DNA from 2 places in the Kitasatospora fiedleri genome. Region 1 is predicted to be linked to the other one. Evidence: riboswitches for the same ligand, from Rfam matches in the RefSeq annotation. Region 1 holds a riboswitch; the other holds the start of a gene.
The links. Region 1 has a riboswitch for cyclic di-AMP ahead of QMQ26_RS10205 (C40 family peptidase). Riboswitches for the same ligand answer to the same signal wherever they lie in the genome.
Positions count from the first base shown of each region.

Region 2: it holds a riboswitch for cyclic di-AMP, as region 1 does, so the genes downstream of both, QMQ26_RS19730 (M23 family metallopeptidase) here and QMQ26_RS10205 (C40 family peptidase) in region 1, are expected to answer to the same signal.

Region 1 covers NZ_OX419519.1:2,166,151-2,173,667, reverse strand. Annotated here, with positions in the region: gene QMQ26_RS10235 (aminotransferase class V-fold PLP-dependent enzyme) at 1-74, shown strand, start outside; gene QMQ26_RS10230 (Lrp/AsnC ligand binding domain-containing protein) at 79-360, opposite strand; gene QMQ26_RS10225 (rhomboid family intramembrane serine protease) at 357-1,160, opposite strand; gene QMQ26_RS10220 (hypothetical protein) at 1,310-1,576, shown strand; gene QMQ26_RS10215 (NYN domain-containing protein) at 1,756-3,135, shown strand; gene QMQ26_RS10210 (C40 family peptidase) at 3,320-4,360, shown strand; cyclic di-AMP (ydaO/yuaA leader) riboswitch at 4,757-4,913, shown strand; gene QMQ26_RS10205 (C40 family peptidase) at 4,924-6,018, shown strand; gene QMQ26_RS10200 (C40 family peptidase) at 6,226-7,287, shown strand; gene QMQ26_RS10195 (gluzincin family metallopeptidase) at 7,515-7,517, shown strand, end outside.
Region 2 covers NZ_OX419519.1:4,250,550-4,258,066, reverse strand. Annotated here, with positions in the region: gene QMQ26_RS19760 (MerR family transcriptional regulator) at 1-93, shown strand, start outside; gene QMQ26_RS19755 (class I SAM-dependent methyltransferase) at 51-824, opposite strand; gene QMQ26_RS19750 (sensor domain-containing protein) at 963-1,661, opposite strand; gene QMQ26_RS19745 (GNAT family N-acetyltransferase) at 1,892-2,461, opposite strand; gene QMQ26_RS19740 (hypothetical protein) at 2,512-3,324, shown strand; gene QMQ26_RS19735 (IS1182 family transposase) at 3,629-5,206, opposite strand; gene QMQ26_RS19730 (M23 family metallopeptidase) at 5,275-6,072, opposite strand; cyclic di-AMP (ydaO/yuaA leader) riboswitch at 6,083-6,246, opposite strand; gene QMQ26_RS19725 (YiaA/YiaB family inner membrane protein) at 6,474-6,764, shown strand; gene QMQ26_RS19720 (alpha/beta fold hydrolase) at 6,928-7,517, shown strand, end outside.

The sequences.
Region 1 (7,517 bases):
TCAGCGACGGCGCGAAGTGGACCTACCGCAACGAGGGCGGCCGCTGCGTGGTCGACACCCAGCAGCAGCGCTGAGCGCTCAGCCGTCCAGGCCGAGCGAGAACGCGGCCTCCAGGTCGTGCTGGGAGTAGGTGCGGAAGGCGATGTGGGTCTCGGTGTTGGAGACGCCCGGGACCTTGTTGAGGCGGCCGGGGATCACCTCGGCCAGGTCCTCGTGGTTGCGGACCCGGACCATCGCGACCAGGTCGTAGGTGCCGGTGACGGAGTAGACCTCGCTGACGCCCTCGATGGCGGCGATCGCCTCGGCGATCTCGGGAATCCGGTCGACGTCGGTGTTGATGAGGACGATCGCGGTGATCACTGGACGACTCCTGTTCGAGAAGGTGCGCCCAGGGTATCGCCCGCCGGACGGGCGGCCCACGCGAACAGCCAGCCCGTCACGAAGCCGATCACGTGCACCAGGTAGGCCACCCCGTCGCCGCCGGAGGTGACCGACCAGAACTGCAGCGCGAACCACAGGCCGAGCACCAGCCAGGCCGGGAAGCGCAGCGGGAGGAAGAGCAGGGCCGGCACCAGCGTGGTCACCCGGGCCCTCGGGTACAGCCGCAGGAACGCGCCCAGCACCCCGGCGATCGCGCCGGACGCGCCGACCAGCGCCCGCACCGCGTCCGGGGTGCCCGCCTCGGCCAGCGCGTAGCCGTAGGTGGCCAGGTAGCCGATCGCCAGGTAGCCGACCAGGAAGCGGACCCGGCCCAGCCGGGCCTCCACGGCCGGGCCGAAGACGAACAGGAACAGCAGGTTGCCCACCAGGTGCAGCCAGCCCGCGTGGACGAACAGCGCGGTCAGCACCGACAGTTCGGGGATCTTGCCGGGGGTGGCCGGCAGCACGCAGCCGGGCGCCGCCGGGGGGAGCGCCGACAGCTGGGCCGCCGTCAGCGGACGGCCCCCCAGCAGCTCGGCCGGGACGGCGCCCCAGCGGTGCTCGTAGCGCTGCTCGGCGCAGGCCCGGGCGTCGCCGCTGCCGTACAGCGGGTTCGGGCCGGACGGGCCGAGCAGCATGGCCAGCGCGGCCAGGGCGATCAGCAGGTAGCCGGCGACCGGGGTGCGGGCGGCCCGCTCGGCCGCCGGCGAACCGGCCCGGGCGGGGGCGGAGAGCACCATGCCGGTCAGCATTCCTCGGGGGCGCACCCGCGACACCGGGCGCTGCTCCGGTCGGGTGAGCGTCCGGGCTGTGGACCGGTGATCCGCCCGTCCGGCGGCAGGCAATAGGCTGGAGGCCCGGAACCGGGACCAGCCGAGAGGGACCACTGATGAGCATTGCCGCGCCGACCGCCGAGACCCGCTGGCGCTGCACCCTGTGCGGCAACCTGACCCGTTTCGACGTCACCCGCTCGTCCCGGGTGACCGACTTCCTGCACTTCGACCTCTCCGGCGAGTCCAAGGTCGAGGAGACCCAGGTGCTCGCGGAGACCATCGAGTCCGTGCGCTGCCGCTGGTGCAACGCCGTCGACCAGGTCGAGCTGGTGGCCCGCCCCGGCGCCGAGGAGTCCGCGGAGGGCGGGGCCCAGCAGGGCTGACGCCGTCCCCACCGCCCCGCGTTCCCGTCCGGCCCGGACGGGGGCGCGGGGCGCACTCGTCGGCGGGGTGCTGTCGGAGCGGCACGGTAGACGGGACAATTGGCAGCAGCGGCGGACACCAACCCCCGCCCGGCACCCGCCGGGAGGGCCCGCCAGGACCAGGATCGGAGCCGAGGACAGTGGCGGAGGCAGCGAACGCGCCGGCGGGCCCGGACGGGACCGCGCCCGCCCCGGCCCGGGACGACGCGGCGGAGACGGCCGGGCGCCCCCTGCCCGAGGGCGTGCGCCGGCGGGTGGTCGGCATCGCCTCGGACGCGCTCGGCGGCATCGCCCCGGCCGAGCTGCCCGCCTCGCTGCGCCCGTACGCCAAGTTCACCCCGGCCCGGCGGGCCAAGTACGCGGCGACCGCGCTGGCCGCCGCGCTGGAGTCGGACCCGGCGTTCCGGGTCCGGATAGCCGAACGGCTGCGGCTCGGCCAGCCCGACCTGGTGCAGGCCCTGGAGTCGGGCGCCGTCCCGGCCGCCGCCGACCCGATGGACGTGGCCGCCGCCGCCTACCTGGTCCGCCCGTCCGGCTGGGCCCGGCTGGTGGAGGAGGCCGGCGAGGAGGCCGAGCGGGTCGACGCCGAGGGCGCCGCCGCCGAGGCCGCCCGGCTGGCCGAGAAGCTCCAGGAGGAGCTGGCCGAGGCCCGGGCCGCGGCCCGCGGCGAGCTGGAGCGGCACCGGGCCGAGGCCGAGGGGGTGCGCCGGGAGGCGGAGTCGCTGCGCAAGAAGGTCCGCTCGCTGGAGGCGGACACCCGGCGGGCGCAGGCCGAGAACCGCCGGCTGGCCGGGGAGCTGGCCGAGGCCCGGGCCGCCGCCGCCGCCGAGCGCAGCGCCGCCGAGAGCGAGGCCCGGCGGCTGCGGCACCGGGTCGCCGAGCTGGAGGCCGCGGTGGAGAGCGGGCGGCGCACCGCCCGGGAGGGCCGCAGCGTCGAGGACATGCGGCTGCGGCTGCTGCTGGACAGCGTGCTGCAGTCGGCCCAGGGCCTCCAGCGCGAGCTGGCGCTGCCGGTGACCGCGCTGCGCCCGGCCGACCTGGTGGAGGCGGTCGAGCCCGGTTCGGCCTCGCCGCACGACGTGGCCCGGCGCGGCCTGGCCGAGGACGACCCGGCGCTGTTGGACCAGCTGCTGGCCATCCCGCAGGTCCACCTGGTGGTGGACGGCTACAACGTGACCAAGACCGGCTACCCCCAACTGCCGCTGGAGCAGCAGCGGATGCGGCTGCTGGGCGGGCTGGCGATGCTGGCCCAGCGCACCCAGGCCGAGGTGACCTGCGTGTTCGACGGCCAGGACCTGGACGTGCCGGTGATCATGGCCCCGCCGCGCGGGGTGCGGGTGCGTTTCAGCCGGACCGGGGAGACCGCGGACGAGCTGATCCGCCGGCTGGTGCGGGCCGAGCCGCAGGGCCGTCCGGTGGTGGTGGTCTCCGCCGACCGGGAGGTCGCCGACGGGGTCCGCAAGGCGGGGGCGCGGCCGGTGGCCTCGGTGCTGCTGCTGAACCGGCTGGCGCGCAGCTGAGGGGTGGTCGGCGGGCCCCCGGGCGGCCGGAGTGTGACGGTCCCGTGAAAGGGGGCGGGGGTGGGCATCCGAAAGCCCCCGGGAGTGGACGCGGGGGCGGGGACTTCACTAGGGTCTGGCGTCAAACCTATATTCCGGACCATCACTCGTCGGGGTGAGTCCAGCAGGAAGAAGGAGCTCCCCCTTGGCCTCCCACCGCCGTCCCAAGCAGCCGAGCCGTGCGCGGATCTCCGTGTTCACCGCTGCCGCCGCGACCGCGGTCGCCCTGACGGCCCAGGCCAGCGCGCACGCCGCCCCGGCCCAGCCGAACAAGGACGAGGTGAAGGCGCAGGTCGACAAGCTGCTGGAGGAGCAGGAGCAGTCCGCCGAGAAGTACAACGGCGCCAAGGAGCGGGCCGACCAGCTCCGCAAGCAGGCCGACGACCTGCAGGACCAGGTGGCCCGCGGCCAGGAGCAGTTGACCGAGCTGGCCTCCGGGCTGGCGGCGGTGGCCGGCGACCAGTACCGGCAGGGCGGCGTCGACCCGTCGATGCAGCTGATGCTCTCCTCGAACCCGGACCAGTACCTCACCCAGGCCACCTCCTTCGGGCAGGCGGCCAGCACCCAGGCCGAGACGCTCAAGTCGCTCAAGGACCAGCAGCGCCGCCTGGACCAGCAGAAGCAGGAGGCCTCCCAGGTCCTCCAGGAGCTGGACAGCCAGACCCAGGCGCTCAACGACGCCAAGAACGACGTGAACGCCAAGCTCGCCGAGGCGCAGAAGCTGCTCTCCAAGCTGAACGCCGCGGACCGCGCCTCCATCCTCCGCGGCTCGGGCGGCGGCACCGCCTCGCGCAGCGCCTCCCGGGTGGACCCGTCCACCCTGCCGCCGGCCAGCGGCTACGCGGCGACCGCGGTGGCGGCCGCGCTCGGCAAGCAGGGCTCGGCGTACGTGTGGGGCGCCACCGGGTCGAGCACCTTCGACTGCTCGGGCCTGATGGTGTGGGCGTACAAGCAGGCCGGCGTCTCGCTGCCGCGCACCTCGCAGTCGCAGGGCAGCTACGGCACCAACGTGGGCACCGACTGGCACAACGCGCAGCCCGGCGACCTGGTCATCTACTACGGCGACCGGCACCACGTCGGCATGTACATCGGCAACGGCCTGGTGGTGCACGCGCCGCGCACCGGTGACGTGGTGAAGACGATGAAGGTCGACACCCTGCCGATCTCCACCATCCGCCGGGTCTGACCGGGTCCGGTTGGGTCTGGTCGGGGCCGACCGACGGTCCGGCGAATCGGACAAACGCCCCGTCGGGCGACAATTGACGTACCGTGACACGCCCGGGCCGGTCGAGATCCCGCTGTGATCCGTGACACGCCCGGGTGTGGTGTTTCTCGGCCGCAGGGTGAGAATTGCTCCGTGCTGGGTAGTGAATCGATCACGTTCGGTCATATGTGTCGAGGTATTTGATTCAGAATCAGATTTTTTTCCGACAAGGATTTGAACGGATCACGGATCGGTTACTAGGGTCGTGCTTCGACCACCGCAGTGTCGATCGCCCAAGGGGGGCGGCGGCGGAGGTCGCCGCCGAGTCCGTGACGCAGCGGGCAGACCGTCAACACCGGGTCTGCCGACGGGGATACCCCTGCGGGGGTGCTGTCGAACGGAGCCGGGGAACCACGTTCCCCCGGGGTGAATCGGCGCCGGGCCGACCGCCGCGCGCGGTCGGTGAAGCGCCGTAGGGCATCTCTTCCAGCCCGAACCCGTCAGCTCACCCGGTAGGCGGTGTGAGGAAGAAGGAGTCCGCCTTCGTGGCGTCCCATCGCCGTCCCAAGCCCGTCGGCCGTGCCCGGGTCTCGATTCTCACTGCCACCGCCGCCGCTGCCGTGGCGCTCTCCGCCCAGGGCGGGGCGCACGCCGACCCGGCACCGACCAAGGACCAGGTCAAGGCCCAGGTCGACGAGCTCAACGAGCAGGCCGAGGTGAAGACGGAGGCGCTCAACGCCTCGGTCGAGAAGCAGCAGGACCTGCAGAAGCAGGTCGGCCAGCTCCAGGACCAGCTCGCCCGGCAGCAGGAGCAGGTGACCTCCGCCCGGGAGTCGCTGGCCGGCATCGCCGCCGAGCAGTACCGCACCGGCACCATGCCGCAGACCATGCAGCTGATGCTCTCCAGCAGCCCGGACACCTTCCTGGGCCAGGCCGGCGCGCTGAACGCGGTCGGCTCCACCCAGGCCGACCTGCTCAAGACCTTCCAGAACGAGCAGGCCAAGCTCGACGCGCAGCGCAAGGAGGCCGAGACCAAGCTCGCCGAACTGGACACCACCACCAAGGCCCTCAAGGCCGACAAGGAGGACGTCCAGGCGAAGCTGGCCAAGGCCCAGGAACTGCTCAACACGCTGACCCAGCAGGAGCGCGAGCAGCTCGCCGCCGCCGAGGCCAAGGCCGCCGCGGACGCCAAGGCGAAGGCCGACTCCGCCCAGCAGCAGCAACAGCAGCAGCAGCCGCGGGCCTCCCGCGACAGCGGCCGGGCGGAGCTGAACGCCCCGGCGTCCTCCAGCTTCTCGGGCAACGCGGTCGGCGCGGCGGCCTCCAAGCTGGGCAGCTGGTACTCCTACGGCGCGGCCGGGCCGAGCACCTTCGACTGCTCCGGGCTGATGCAGTGGGCCTACAAGCAGGCCGGGGTGTCGATCCCGCGCACCTCGCAGGCGCAGGCCGGGGCCGGCACCAGCCTCGGCACCAACATCGCCAACGCCCGCCCGGGCGACCTGATCATCTACTACGGCGACCAGCACCACGTCGGCATGTACGTCGGCAACGGGCAGATCATCCACGCCCCGCACACCGGCGCGCAGGTCCGCTACGAGTCGGCGACCGCCATGCCGATCAACCGGATCGTCCGGATCTGACGCTCCGTCGAGGCCCCGGCCCGGTACCCCGTACGGGGTGCCGGGCCGTTCTCGTGCGAATGCCCGATTAGGGGTCAAATATTCGGTGCTGTCGGGGTTTGGACTGGATCGGCCGGAATCGCTAACCTCTGCCCCCGGGCCCCCGCGAGGACGGCCGTCCGACCGCGGGCGGCGGCGGAGGCCGGCCGCAGAACGGAGCCGTCGCGCGTGTCCGTGCCCCGCCGCACCCCACTGCCCGGCGTCCAGCGCCTCGCCCGCGCCCTGGCGCTCACCGCCGCCGCCACCGGCGCGCTCGGCCTGACCGTGGGCGGGGCCGCCGCGGCCCCGCTCAGCCCCGCCGACCCGCCCAACCGCGGCGAGGTCAAGGCCCGGGTCGACCAGCTCTACGAGGAGGCCGAGCGGGCCTCCGAGCAGTGCAACGCCGCGCTGGAGCAGCAGCGGCGGCTCCAGGCCGAGGCCGGCGCCCTCCAGGACCAGGTCGCCGCCGGGCAGGAGGAGCTGAACCGGATGCGTGGCGACCTGGGCGCCGTCGCCGCCGCCGAGTACCGCTCCCAGGGCATCGACCCCGCCGTCCGGCTGATGCTCGACCAGGACCCGGCCGGCTACCTGACCGGCGCCCGCTCGCTCGAACAGGCCACCGCCCGGCAGGGCGACCGGCTGCGCGAGCTGGCCGAGCGGGCCCGGCGGCTCGACGAGCGCCGGCACGAGGCCGGCGCCAAGCTCGACGAGCTGGAGCGGGCCAGGCAGCGGCTGTCCGCCGCCAAGGACGAGGTCCGCGAGCGGCTGGCCACGGCCCAGCGGCTGCTGAACGGCCTCGCCCCCGCCGAGCGGGCCCGGCTGACGGCCGACGACGCCCGGGCGGCCCGGCAGCGCGCCACCCGCGGCACCGACCGGATCGACCTCGGCGACCAGCCGCCCTCCTCCGACCGGGCCGCCGCCGCGCTGGCCGCCGCCCTCTCCAAGATCGGCTCCCCCTACGTCTACGGATCGACCGGCCCCGGCACCTTCGACTGCTCCGGTCTGATGTACTGGTCGTGGCGGCAGGCCGGAGTGACCCTGCCGCGGACCTCGCAGGCGCAGGCCACGGCCGGCCGGCGGGTGAGCCTCGCCGAAGCCCGGCCCGGAGACCTGGTGATCTTCTACAGCGACAGGCACCACGTCGGCATGTACGCCGGCGGGGGCGTCGTCGTGCACGCCCCCTACCCCGGGGCCCGGGTCCGCTACGAGAGCGTCGGCGCGATGCCGGTCAACACGGTGGTGCGGGTCTGAGCCTCGTCGACGAGCCCCTGGTCACCGACCCGGCGACGGCCACCGGGCCGGGCCGGGCCGGTGCTCCGCTGTCCCGGCGGGCCGCCCTGCTGCTGGCCGCCGCCGGGGCCACCCAGCTCTCGCTCCCGCCGGTCCGGCCCGCCCGGCCGGCCCCCGCCGCGCCGCCCGCGCCGCCGCCCGGGCTGCGGGAGACCGCCGTACGGCTGCTGGAGCAGCGGGCCCGCGCGGTG
Region 2 (7,517 bases), 2.1 Mb from region 1:
CTGGCGGAGCGGGCGGAGTGCCTGGCCCGCAGCCGGGACGCGGTGGGCGCCTACCTGGGGGCGGTGCGCTCGCTGCGGGCGGCCGGGCGGTAGCCGGGGCGCGGCGGGCGGGCCGGGCGCAGCACCAGCACCCGGCCGGTGGAGCCGGTGCGCAGGACGCGGCTGGCGATCCGGTGGTGGCGCAGCGCGGCGCGCAGTTCGGTCAGGTGCGGGCAGCGCCGGCCGCGTTCGTCGTACAGCGGGAAGACCCGGACCTCGCCGTCGGGGGCGGTGACCCGGACGAGTTCGCGCAGTGCGCGCAGCTGCTCGACGGGGCCGAAGACGGCCGGGTAGGCGAACAGCAGGTAGGAGCTGAGGGTGAGCGCGAAGGTGCCGTCGGCGAACGGGAGCCGGGGCAGCGCGGCGGCCACGTAGCGGTCGGGGTGGGCGGTGGCGTCGGCGGTGAACAGCCGGCGGGCGCGGTCCCAGCTGCGCAGGTACTTCTCGGGGCGGCGCAGGGCGGGCAGGTGGCTGCGGGGGTCGCGGCGGATGGCGGCGGCCATGGTCGCCCGGCCGTCGGCGGCGAGCGCGGCGAGGCGGTGCGGGCCGAGCGCGTAGCCCGGGTCGGCGGCGACCACCTCGCAGCCGAGCGCACGGGCCTCGGCGGCGAGCGCGGCGGCCCCGCCGGGGCAGTCCAGGACGGGGCCGGGCAGCCGGGCCAGTCCGACCCGGGTGAGACCGAAGCAGGCGCAGTACTCGTCCAGCGGCCGGGAGGTGACCAGCACCGGCGGAGCCTCCGCGGGCCGGGAGGGCCGGGAGGGCCGGGCGAGGGTGGTCGGGCACATGCGGGGCCTCCGGACGTTCGACGGGCCCGGGGTGCGGCCCGGGCCCGTGGTCATCCGACCACGGGCCCGGGGGTGTCGCACGTCCAGTCGGTGCCGGGGGTGCGGCCGACGCGGGAGGAGGTCCCGGCGGCCGCGGGCTCAGTCGTTGGCGGAGAGCAGGGCCCGGGCGGCGAAGCGGTTGATGCCGGTGAGGCCGCGGATCAGCTGCGGCGTGAGGAGCACGAAGACCAGGCCGAGCAGGCAGACGCCGGCGATCTGCCAGGGTTCGGTGAGCTCGTAGACGTGCTGGACGCCGTGGGAGTCGCGCCAGTCGGCGACCCGGTAGCCGTCCCAGGGGGTGTAGCGGCCGAACACCCACTGGTAGGCCGGGAACAGGGCGAGCGACCAGCCGAGGCAGAAGAAGGTCACCGAGAGCGTGAAGCTGAGGATCGCCCAGGGGAGCATGACGAACTGGTGCAGCGCGGCCTTCCAGCCCGCCGGGTCGGCCAGTCGGCCGGTGATCCGGCCCCAGACGCCCTCCCGGCGGACGGTGATCTCCGGCGGGGCGGGCAGTTCCTCGCCCAGCAGGGTGCGGATGCGCAGCCGCTCGGCGGCGCCGAGGCCGCGGGCGACGGCCAGCAGCAGGGCGAGGACGGGCAGGCCGATCACGGTGAGGGAGAGGCCGAGGCCGGCGCAGAACAGCGGCACGACCAGGGCGAAGCCGAGCACCGCCATCGGCAGCCCGCTGAGCGCGTAGCCGAGCTGCTGGAAGGTGCGCCGGGAGAACGGGGCGCGCCAGAACCCGGGCCGGTCGAGGTGGCCGCCGGGGCTGGTGACGGGGTACGCAGCGGTGGACATCCACGGTCCTTCGGGTCGTCGGGCGGCCCCGCCGGTCGGCGGTGCCGGGCACGTGCTCCAATCTGCCGCAGCGGCCCGGCCGGGGTAATGACGCCTGCTGCCGAATCCGTGGTGGGGTTAACCCCCGTCCCGCCCTGCGGCCCGCTCTCCCCCGGACCCGACGGGCGCCCCGGGCCCGACGGGCGCGACGGACGCGACGGACGCGACGGACGCAGCGAACGCGACAGGCGCTACGGACGCGGCGGCCCGGACCACGGCGGGCCCGGCCACTCGGGGGCCGGCAGCGAGTACTGGAGCGCGTCGTGCCACCCGCCGTCCCGGTGCGACTCGGCCCGGACCCGGCCCTCGTACCGGAACCCGGCCCGGGCCGGCACCCGGACCGAGGCGGTGTTGGCGGGGTCGCAGCGGGCCGCCAGCCGGTACAGGCCCAGGGTCTCGAAGCCGAGCGCGCACAGCAGCGCGGTGACCTCGGCGGCGTACCCGCGGCCCCAGGTGTCGCGGCGCAGGACGCAGCCGAGCCGGGCCGCGTGCCCGTCCTCGCGGGTGAGCGCGGCCTGGCCGACCGGCTCGCCCGACGGGTCGTCGACGGCCAGCCGGTAGTGCGTCCGGGGCTCCTCCTCGGCGGTCTCCAGGTACAGCTCGACCTGGTCGGCGCGGTCCTCGAAGTCCCGCACCCCGAACGGGAGGTGGCGGACCGTCTCGGGGTCACCGTGCACCGCGTGCAGGGCGGCCACCTCCTCCGGGGTGTGCCGGTACTCCCGCAGGGTGAGCCGGGGGCCGCACAGCCGGAGGGTCTCCATGGCCGCCGACCCTACCGGGCGCCGGTCCGGGGACCGGCTACCGTACCGGGGTGGACGACGACGACCTGCACCTGCTCCCCCGCACCCGTGCCGCCGATCTGCTGAGCTGGGCGGACGGGGCGGGGCTCGACCCGGTGCCCGAGCCGGCGGTGCGGACCGTGCTGACCCTGCTGGAGCTGGGCGGGGCCCGGCTGCACGAGGGCCTCCCCGAACTCACCTCCCCGGTGCTGGAGCACCTGCTCTACGAGCAGCTCCACCTGTACGTGCAACCGGACGGCGACCCGGCGGCGTACCCGGCGGCGGTGCGGCTGCTGATCGAGCGGCAGCGGGCGGCCCGGCGGCTGAACGCCAAGCGCGCGGAGAAGCTCCGCGCGGAGGCCGACTGGCAGGGCGAGGTGCTGCTCTCCCTGCTGCGCCGCTCCGACCTGGTGACCTGGCCCCGGCTGTACGCCCTGCTGCTGCGCGCGGACGGGGTGCCGACCGCGGACCTCGGTGCGGTCCGGGCCTGGCTGGCGGCGTTCCGCGAACTCCCGGAGGAGGAGCGCTTCGCCGCCTTCGACCGGGTGCCCGGCCTGGACGGGGACGGCCACTGGGACCAGCCGGGACGGCCGCTGCTGATCGGCGTCTCCACCGACGGGGCCCGGCGGCTGCTGGAGCAGGGCCTGATGCGGCGCAGCTACCGCAACCTCGCCGAGCTGAACGCCCGCGGGCTGCCGATGCCCGCCGAACTCACCGGCGCGTTCGAGGAGTTCGAGGAGGCGGTGGCGCAGGCCGCGATCGACCTGTGCGGCGAGTGGACCGTCCCGGGGCTGCCGCGGCTGCTGCTGGAGGAGTTCCCGGAGCTGGCCCCCGAGGAGTACTGAGCGGGGCCGGAGAGCACTGAGCGGGCCGGGGCGGCCGGGCGCGGGAGCGCCGATCCGGGTGGCTGGGCCCTGTCCGGCCGATCTTGTCGGATCAGCGCGCGGCGTCGGGCGCCCGGCTGGGAGTGCCGGCGGAACGCCCTCGTACTGGGTGTACTCGGGTGTTTCGCCGGTGCTTCCGAGGGGGCACCTCCCAGCCCCCCTTGGGGCTGGGGGAGGGATGATCCGGCGTCGCGCGCCCGGCAAGATCGGCCGGACAGGGCCTAGAAGACTGGTGAAGATCTTGGTGTGATCTGGGCTGCCGCTGTCACACGGTGGCCGGGATGTGCCAGGTGGTGCCGTTGTGGTCGAGTCCGAGGTTGATCAGGGTTCGGAGGTTGAGGGCGGCGGCGCGGGTGTGGAGCCAGGCGTTGTTCCTGATCGTGCCGATGTGCCGTAGCCGGCGGTTGCCGCCTGCGACGAGCCAGGCGACGGCGCGTTCGACGGGTGGCCGCCAGCGTCGGTAGGCGGCCTGCCAATCGGGGTCGGTGGCTGCTTGGTGGCGGGCTGCGGCGAGCAGGTCCTGGTGGGGACGGATGGTAATGATCCGCCCGGCCTTGGCGGTGGTGCACCGCTGTCGCAGCGGGCAGCCGGTGCACTGGTCGGTGAACAGTGCCTTGCGTTGCATCTTCCGCCCGGACGGTGCGGACAGGGGGACGGTGTGGCCGGCCGGGCAGGTGACCGTGCCGCCGGTGGTGTCGATGGCGAAGTCGTCGAGGCCGAACCCGCCCACCACGGCGGTCTTCAGCGGGGCGGGTTTGAGGAACAGCCGGTGCCCGGCCTGCTGCAACGCCTCACGGACGGGGCCGGTGGAGTAGGCGGTGTCACCGAAGGCGTCCACCGGTTCGTCCTCGTCGGCGAGCAGGTCGAGCGCAACGGTGGCCTCGTGGTGTTCGCTGCCGCTGCCGGGCGTGAGCGCGACGGCGGTGAACAGGCCGGTCTCGGGCTCGACGGCCAGGTGGGCCTTGTAGCCGTCCTGGTAGTGGCTGCGGGTCTTGTGGACGTGGCGGGCATCGGGGTCGACGGTGGAGACGATGCGGTCGGGTGCGGTTCCCCGGGTGATGCGCCAGCGTCCGTCCCGGCCGTCGCAATCGTCGGCGGGCTCGACGTCTTGACCTGCGACCAGGGCCAGCAGGCCCGCCGCGTTCGCGGCCTTCTCGCCGAGTTGCCGCTCGGGCAGGTGCCCGAGCAGTCCGAGCGCGTCACCGACCAGGGCGTCCACCAGGTCCGCCCGGGCCTGCCGGTCGTTCCAGGCGATGCGGGGCTTGCCCGGATCGCGGTAGTCGTGCGCGGTGCACCGGACGGCTGCGGCCTCGTCGGCGCCGGGGACCTCGCGGATCACCGCCCGGATCGCGGAGATGAGTTGGGTGACGGTGTCCTGGGTTGCGACCGCGTCGTCCAGCACGGTGGAGTCCAACGCCCGGCGGTGACGGCCCTTCAGCACGCCGGTCGCCCTCACGACCTCGCGCACCGCCTCGAAGACCCGCTCCGGCCGCGCCGAGCGGGCCAGTCGGCGGCGGAAGTAGGCCAGCAGCGACGGGTCGAACGCCGTGTCGTGCAGGCCGAGCCCGCAGGCGGCCTTCCACCGCAGGTCGCACCGCAGTTCCTGCACGGTCTCGAAGTCCGACAGGCCGTGCAGGGCCTGCAGCGTGATCGCCGTGGCCAGGACCTGCGGCGGCATGCTCGGGCGGCCGTTCGCCGACGGGTACATGTCCGCGAACATCACCGCCGGGAACAGCCGGCCCCGGTGCTCGGCCAGAAACGCGAACACACTGCCCGCCGGGATCAGGCCCCGGCAGGTCTCCCACACATCCGGCCCGACCGTCTCTCCAGCCCATTCCCCCATCGCCACGAAACGAGTCTGGTCCCGCCGCTTGCGCGGCGAGACCAGAACTCAAGATCTTCACCAGTCTTCTAGGGCCGGAGGCCGAGGTGGTGCAGCCAGGGGAGGGGGTCGACGGGGGCCGCGCCGCCCGGGCGGACTTCGAGGTGCAGGTGGGGGGTGGTGGCGTTGCCGGTGGCGCCGACGGCCCCCAGGACGGTGCCGGCGGCGACCCGGCCGGCGGGGGCGGCGATCCGGGAGAGGTGGCAGTACCAGAGCTCGGTGCCGTCGGGGAGGGTCTGGATGACCCGGTAGCCGTAGGTGCCGGACCAGCCCGCCGAGGTGACGGTGCCGGCGGTGACGGCGGTGACGGGGGTGCCGGTGCGGGCGGCGAAGTCCAGACCGGTGTGCAGGTGGGCCCAGTGCGCGCCCGGCTGGGCGGACGGGTCGGCCAGTCGGTAGTCGGCGACCGGGAGGACGGCTTCGGCCCCGGCCTCGGTGGCCGCGGGGTCGGCCGCGGTCTCGGCCCGGCGGTCGGCGTGCTTGGTCTCGGCCTCCTGCGCGGCGGCGACCCGGGCGGACTCCTCGGTGGCGGTGCGCTGCCCGTCGGCCTGCTGGAGGATGCGGGCGGCCAGGGCGAGGCCGGGGTCGGCGGCGAGCAGTCCCTCGGAGGCTTCGTCGGCGGCGGCGACGGGGGCCGGGGCCGGGACGGCGGCCTGGGCGGGGGCGGCGGCGAGGCCGGTGGCGCCGAGGGCGGCGGTCATCGCGGTGACGCCCAGCAGCGGTGCGCCGACGCGGGCCTGGCGGGGCAGCCGGGGCCGGATGGGTTCGGTCTCGACCGGGTGGTCGAGCAGCTGGGTGCCGGTGCTCTCGGTGTAGGTCGACGCCACGGGGGCGCGCTCCTTCCTTCCCTGCCGCCGACCGGGTTAGCTGACGGGTTCGGAGGTGGAAGGTCTCCTACGGTCGGGCCCAGGGCCGTCCCGATTCACCCCGGTGGAACGTGGTTCCCCGGCTCCCGGGCCCGACCGCGGGGGCGGGCCCGATGGATTAGGCGTGGCGCACGGTGCCGCATGGTTACGGCGTTGCCGACCGCGCTGCGTTATCAAACGTTAATCCTATGGACCCCATGATTCCAAGCGCCTACCGAGGTGCAGTGAAACTTTCCTGATGCCCTATGGGCGATTTGTGACGGTTCGCCAAGGGGCCCGGTTCCGGACATGACGGACCGTGACGGCGCGGTTGAGTATCCGTACTCACGACCCCCCGCCACCCCCGGCGGGACCCTGGCCCCATGACCGCATCCGTGCCGCACCGCACCACCTCCGCCTACTACCTGCAGGCCGTCGCCTCCTTCGCGTTCGCCACGGCCGCCCTCGTCCTCGGGATCGCCTACCTCCCGGTCAGCGCCTGGATGCGCGCCTTCCTCGGCGTCGGCCTGCTCTACGAGATCACCTCCGCGTTCACGCTGGCCAAGGTGATCCGCGACCGCCAGGACGAGGGCGCGCTCACCAGCCGGGTCGACCAGGCCCGGCTGGAGAAGCTGCTCGCCGAGCACGACCCGTTCAAGGTCGACGGGATCTGACGGGACGGGACCCGGCGGGATGCGGGCGCCCGACGGGCGGGCGGCGCGGGCGTGCCGGTGACCGGGAGTTGACGGCTAAGGCTATTAGCCTTAGCTTTATGGCTATCGGCAGGAGCCGGGCCCCGAGCGCCCGGAGCGCCGGACGCCCGCCAGGAGGCCCGCGATGAACAGCACCCTCGGCACCACCACCCGGTACCTCGACGTCACCGACGGCCGGATCGCCTACGACGACGCCCCCGGCCCCGGCACCCCGGTCGTCCTGCTGCCCGGCATGCTCGACAAGCGGGCGGTCTACCGCCACCTCGCCCCGCTGCTGGGCGCCGCCGGGCACCGGGTGGTCAGCATGGACCTGCGCGGCATGGGCGAGTCCTCGACCGGCTTCACCGACCACAGCCCGGCCGCGATCGCCGAGGACCTGGCGGCCCTGCTGGACCACCTGGACCTGCGCGGCGCCGTCCTGGTCGGCAGCTCGTACACCGGCGCCAGCGTGGTCCGGGCCGCCGCGCTCGCCCCCGGGCGCACCGGCGGTGTGGTGCTGATCGACGCGTTCGTCGAGAACCTGCCGCTGAACGGCTTCCAGAAGGCGCTGTTCGGCCTGGCCGCCCCGCTGGTCAGCGCGTTCCCCGGGCTGTGGAGCGCGATGCAGAAGTTCTACTACCAGGGCGAGCGGCCCGCCGACTTCGACGTCTACCGGGCCGGGCTGGCCGCGATGCTCCGCGAGCCCGCCCGCAAGGCCGCGCTGCGCGGCTACCT